One region of the Comamonas sp. CMM02 genome, then DNA from elsewhere that is predicted to be linked to it. Evidence: predicted binding sites of a transcription regulator. Region 1 holds the regulator's gene; the other holds the start of a gene.

Evidence for each region. The regulator FNR, encoded in region 1, switches genes on or off when oxygen is low (the NO sensors DNR and NnrR bind a similar motif). The targets are predictions, from matches to a motif close to TTGATNNNNATCAA.
Region 2: cyoA (ubiquinol oxidase subunit II) is a predicted target of FNR. The motif match lies at 1,375-1,388, and genes of this name have one in related genera.

What each region holds. Positions count from the first base shown of each region.
Region 1 is NZ_JACUZW010000005.1:101,104-104,207, forward strand. Features, by position in the region: gene hemN (oxygen-independent coproporphyrinogen III oxidase) at 1-1,121, opposite strand, end outside; gene fnr (fumarate/nitrate reduction transcriptional regulator Fnr) at 1,358-2,083, shown strand; gene IB213_RS15765 (hypothetical protein) at 2,194-2,445, opposite strand; gene IB213_RS15770 (FixH family protein) at 2,632-2,919, opposite strand; gene ccoG (cytochrome c oxidase accessory protein CcoG) at 2,990-3,104, opposite strand, start outside.
Region 2 is NZ_JACUZW010000007.1:44,181-47,284, reverse strand. Features, by position in the region: gene cyoB (cytochrome o ubiquinol oxidase subunit I) at 1-54, opposite strand, end outside; gene cyoA (ubiquinol oxidase subunit II) at 119-1,153, opposite strand; gene IB213_RS17400 (MFS transporter) at 1,575-2,906, shown strand; gene uvrA (excinuclease ABC subunit UvrA) at 3,070-3,104, shown strand, end outside.

The sequences.
Region 1 (3,104 bases):
GCCCGGCGAATGGTGTCGTCTCGCGTTAACGCCAAACCTCGAACAACGGGCAGACGATCTTGATCGAGCAAGTCGTAATACTCTTCCAAGGTCTTCGCATTCTGGCTGTAAGTGGCCCCAACACGACCAATTGCAGACACACCCAGCGCGATCAAATCACAATCCGGTTGCGTGCTATAGCCCTGGAAGTTACGGTGCAGGCGTCCTTGCCGTTTAGCAATCGCCAGCGCATCTTCAGGCAAGGCGAAGTGATCCATCCCCACATACACATAGCCTGCAGCGATGAAGCTCTCGATGGAAGAAGACAGCATGCTTACTTTGTCGGGCGCAGAAGGAAGGTCTTCTTGCAAGATACGGCGCTGCGGCTTGAAACGCTCGGGCAAATGTGCATAGGCATACAGGGCAATACGATCTGGGCGCAACGCCGCAACCTGCTTTAATGTGCGGGCAAATGACTCTGCATTCTGCTTGGGTAAGCCGTAAATCAAATCGACATTGATCGACTCAAAGCCCAGCTCACGAGATGCTGCCACCAGATCAAACACCTGCTCTGCAGGCTGTTCACGGTGCACCGCTTTTTGCACCTCAGGATCAAAATCCTGAACACCAAAGCTCAGGCGGTTAAACCCGATCTCTTTGAGCACCGCCAAGCGCTCACGCGTCACCGTCCTTGGATCTACCTCAATCGAATATTCGCCAGCGGGATCAAAGTCAAAACGCTGACCCAGCATGCGCCACAGCTCGCGCAACTCTTCATCCGTAAGGAAAGTGGGCGTACCCCCACCGACGTGAAACTGGCTGACAACTTGCCCACGGCCACAGTGCTGCAGGTGCAAATCCACCTCGCGCTCCAAATAGCGCATGTAGGTGACAGCACGCTCATGGTGTTTGGTAATAATCTTGTTGCAGGCGCAGTAGTAGCACAGGGACTCACAAAAAGGAATGTGCACGTAGAGCGACATTGGCTGCTTTGCCGCAGCGGTCACTTTGCGCTGCTTCAACGCCAAGATATAGTCATCATCACCAAATGCCTCCACAAACCTGTCAGCAGTGGGGTAAGAGGTGTAGCGTGGACCAGGCACGTCATAGCGTCGCAAGAGTTCGGGGGTGACTACAGTCATGAATCTTTTTTCCTTGTTGCCCCTACTTTGCAACAATAAGCCACGTTTATCCTTGACTTGAATCAAGGGGGCGATGTAAAAGCAATGCCACAATTTGATTCATATCATTCGTAAAACCAATGCCACACTTTGATTCAAATCATTCATGGCTGCGCTCTTCACTCTGATAGTTCCGTTTCTATTTTTTTTAACATCTAGCCTACGTCTTACTCATAGACATATGGGCTTTTGAGTACATGACTCCACCATCCATCAAAGTAACCTGTTCCAACTGCAATCTGCGCGAACTCTGCATGCCCGTGGGCCTGAGCGAGCAGCAGTTGCAGCGCATTGATGACATTGTGGCAACGCGCCGCAAAGTCAAACGTGGAGCAACGCTGTTTCGCAACGGAGAAGCCTTCACGTCGCTGTATGCCATTCGTACGGGGTTTTTCAAAACTTGCGTGGCAACCGAAGATGGCCGGGATCAGGTGACGGGCTTTCAAATGGCAGGCGAGATCATCGGCCTGGATGGCATCGTCAATGATCACCACACTTGCGATGCCGTCGCACTAGAAGATGCGGAAGTTTGCGTCATGCCGTTTGATGGGCTGGAGGAAATTTCGCGCGAAGTGACTGCCCTGCAAACCCATGTGCACAAAGTGATGAGCCGGGAAATTGTGCGCGAGCACGGCGTCATGCTCCTGCTTGGCAGCATGCGTGCTGAAGAACGCTTGGCAGCATTTATTTTGAACTTGGTACAGCGCCTTCACGCTCGGGGTTTTTCCTCGTCAGAGCTGGTGCTGCGCATGACACGCGAGGAAATCGGCAGCTACCTGGGCCTCAAGCTGGAGACAGTGAGCCGCACCTTCTCCAAGTTTGTGGAAGAAGGCATGGTCGAAGTCAAGCAACGCCACGTCCGCATTCTGGACACGGCTGCATTGCAACGTCTGGTGAACAGCCAGCACGAAAGCAATAAATAAGAAATTGCAGGCTGGTTCAGCCAGCCCAAAAGCCTCCCACGCTATCGCTTTGGGAGGCTTTTTTTATGGCTGCCCTACCTGACATCGATAGAAAACATCGAGGACCTCCCTCAGGATATGGAAGGTTCTCCGTTGACCTTCGCTGCGGGTATGGACAGCAGCATTGTCAAATAGCCCGCCACTGAAAATACTGCCCAGAAAATAAAGAAGGCAATCGTATAGACAGCGCTGCGTGATAACTCAACACTTTGCCCCCACCACGACATATCCATAGGATCAAACACAGAAAAAACCAGCATTTCCATCACACCTGCTGCCAAAAAAGCAGGCCAGGCAATCCACATCCAGCGTTGTGCCAACATATGTCTTCCTTTGTGGTTTGGTTTAACGCTTTTATTGTGCACACCGTATTTTCAATATCAGCGTGGGACAAATACCAAATAAAAAAGATAGCTGCTTGCGCTTATTAACAAAGGATTTCAAAGTCATTAATACCTGAATCCCTTGCAACATAAGCGCAAGCAGCTATCTTTACCAGTAAATTTAAATTATTTAGGCGTTAAATCAGGCAAATCCGCATCCGGTGTTACTGCGTGATTGCGCACCGCATTGGCTGGCGCATAGCTCTTGTCCTGGTTGCGTAACTGTTCGTTGATGTTCACACCCTTTTGGTAGTAATCCGCATCGACAATTGGATCAGCACCACGCGCAGCGATCACCGCCGTCAAAATACCAGCCACCACCACAATCGCCGGTCCAGACAAGACCAGCCACACGTGGCCATATTTCCACCATGGGCCAGATCGTGTTTCCAGTTTTTTTACGTTCTGAGACATGCCAAACTTTCTTTCATCTTTAGACATGGTGTGCAGAGCTTGCGCCCTGCTCACCGCAAATAACACTTTCTTAGCGGGGCACCAAGAAAACAGACTTTTCTCGTACGTGACCTTTTCCACTTTGCGCAGAAATCTCGAACTCAATTCGATGCGAGCCTGAATCTGCAGTTCCATACGGAATTTGC
Region 2 (3,104 bases), on a different contig from region 1:
CCAGGTAATCCGCCCGAGGAGCGGATCGTGGGGCATTGTTGTTGGTTCAGACATATCGAGTCTCTTGCTAAATGGCCGAAAGACCGGCCGCAGCCAGCCTTCCTTCCGTCAAAACTGCTTACTGCTGTGCCAAAGCGCGTTGGTCCATCAGGGCCACGACTTGGTCAGCGTTTTCGACAGAGCACACATCGTCAGGCAGGTTCAAACCCGCCGCCTTCATGTAGGCCGCGCCGCCAGCAGCGTCGATGGCCATCATGTGGTGCATGCACATCTTTCCTTCTTCCACGCACATGTTCAGTACGCGGTCGTACAAGCCTTCTTGCACAGAGGAGAAACGGGTCACAGGGTGACGCTCACTAGGCTTGACCAGGTTCAAATAACTGTCGCGATCGAGCACAGTGTTTTCGTCCTTGGCCTTTTGCACCCAGGCGTCAAAGCCTTCGTTGCTCAGGCCATGGAACTTGAATGTCATGCCAGAAAAACCTGCACCGCTGTAGTGCGAGTTCAGGCCACGGAACACGCCTTCGCGGTTGATCACCGCATTCAACTGTGTCTGCATGCCAGGCATTGCATAGATCATGCCGGCCAGATCAGGCACGTAGAAAGCACTCATGGTGTTGGTGGCAGTCAGCTTGAAGAGGATCGGGCGATCCACGGGTGCTGCCAGCTCATTGACCGTCGCAATACCTTGCTCTGGATAAATGAACATCCACTTCCAGTCCATGGCAACGACCTGCACTTCCAGAGGCTTCACGTTGGGATCCAACGGCTTGGTCTCAGAAATACGGTCCAGGGGACGGTAGGGATCGAGCTTATGGGTCGTGATCCAAGTCAGTGTGCCCAGCGCAATGATGATGATCAGAGGGACACTCCAGATGACCAGCTCCAGAGCGGTCGAGTGGTGCCACTCAGGATCGTATTCAGCTTCGTTGTTGGACTGGCGATACTTCCAGGCGAACAACAAGGTCAGTAGGATCACAGGAACAATGATGACCAGCATCAACAAGGTGGCTGTCACCACCAAGTCGCCTTGCTGAGCAGCAACGTCCCCTGCGGGATTGAGTACGACAGCTTTACTGCAGCCCGTCAGGGTCGCAAGTAAAGCAGCCGCAGCGAGCCAGGCTGGCCCGCGGGTTTCCGTGGATGTAGGCATGCTGTTAACGCGAAAAACGCGCGTTGTTAGGTGTAAACGCGGATTACAAAACCAGCCGAATTTACTCTTCTCGCCCATCTTCTTCTTGTCTATCAAAGCTCAACACAGTGCCGTGTGCTGTCTTTATGTAGGCATTCAACGCGCACCCATGTCAATTGACACCCGTCAAACAACCCCTAAATCCTTGATTTTTCAGGACATACTGAAATAAGAGAAACCTCTTGATAAATGTCAAGAGCTCCCCAAATTGGGGCAGCTAAACAACAGCACAACACCCTGCTTGATCCGTGGTCTTTGCTACTTTTGTGTAGCTTCAGCATCCCCACAAACCCTTTTCCTACAAGTCTGACAGATAAAACTCGCTTGTTGACACGAATCAAGCCGCGTACAAGTGGTGCATCGCTTCGAGGAGATTTGCACCATGACAGGACTTGCACACTCTGGCCCCGTATCGGGTGCCGCCCCCCTGCTCCCGACTGTCCATCGTGACGAAGAAGTCACCCCAGGTGAAATTGCAGCGGGCGTGATCATTGGCCGCGCATCAGAGTACTTTGATTTCTTCGTCTTTGGCATCGCCTGCGTGCTGGTATTTCCGCACGTCTTCTTCCCGTTCCTGTCCACGCTCGACGGCATGCTCGCCGCCTTTGCGGTGTTTGCTCTGGCGTTTATTGCCCGCCCTGTGGGCACTGCCCTGGGCATGGTCATACAGCGGCGCTGGGGCATGGCACCCAAGCTGACCATTGCGCTGTTCCTGCTGGGCAGCGCCACAGTAGGTATTGCGTTGCTGCCGGGGTATGACAGCCTCGGGACCATAGCAATCTGGTGGCTCATCGGGCTGCGTATTGCCCAGGGCCTTGCCGTGGGCGGCTCCTGGGAGGGACTGCCGTCTTTGCTGGCAATGAGTGCCCCCAAAGAAAAACGGGGCTGGTACGCCATGATTGGCCAGCTGGGTGCACCCATCGGCTTTGTGGTTGCAGCCTCCATATTTGCCTTCATCTACAACCAGCTGTCCATTGAAGAGTTCACCACATGGGGCTGGCGCTACCCCTTCTGTGTCGCTTTTGCTATCAACGTCGTCGCGCTGTTTGCACGTTTGCGCCTGGTGGCCGATGACACCTACGCCAACATGTTCAAGACCATGGAGCTGACCCCTTCACGCACTTTTGAAATGATCCACAGCGGTGAAGGGAAAAACGTATTTCTGGGTGCCCTGGCAGCTCTGGCCAGCTTTGCCCTGTTCCACCTGGTCACCGTGTTTCCCCTGTCCTGGATGACGCTGTATGGCGATGCCTCGGTAACCGCCATTTTGTGGGTGCAAGTGCTAGGGGCACTGATCGCCTGCGCCGCCATGGTGCTGTCTGGCTGGATGGCTGACAGGTTTGGGCGCCGCAACACGCTGGGGGCCATGGCGGTACTGATTGGCCTGTTCAGTTTTGCTGCGCCCATGCTGCTCAGTGGCGGCACAGCGGGCCAGAACGTCTTCATCCTGGTGGGCTTTGCACTGCTGGGGCTGTCCTATGGGCAGTCCTCAGGCACCGTCACGGCCAACTTCTCTCGCCGTTTCCGCTACGTGGGAGCGGCCTATTCAGCCGATCTGGCATGGCTGCTGGGTGCGGCCATGGCACCATTGGTGGCCTTGTACCTGTCTTCGCATTTTGGCCCTATCGCCGTGGGCGGGTACTTACTGTCTGGCGCTGTCTGTACGCTGGTGGCTTTGGGCATTAACCGCGCCCTGGAGACAGCGCGCAAGTAGCCATCCGCAGCGCCACGAGTTCCCCCAAAGGGCTTGCCACGCTGGCAAGCCCTTTTTTGCTTACCGGCATATCTGCAGGCACATTCCCTGCGGTGACCGACAAACGGGGTGCGCCTGCCTAGAATGATTGGCCGCTTTGTTTTTGCACCCAACACCGCACACCATGACCCAAGGCCTGATTCGCATCCGTGGCGCCCG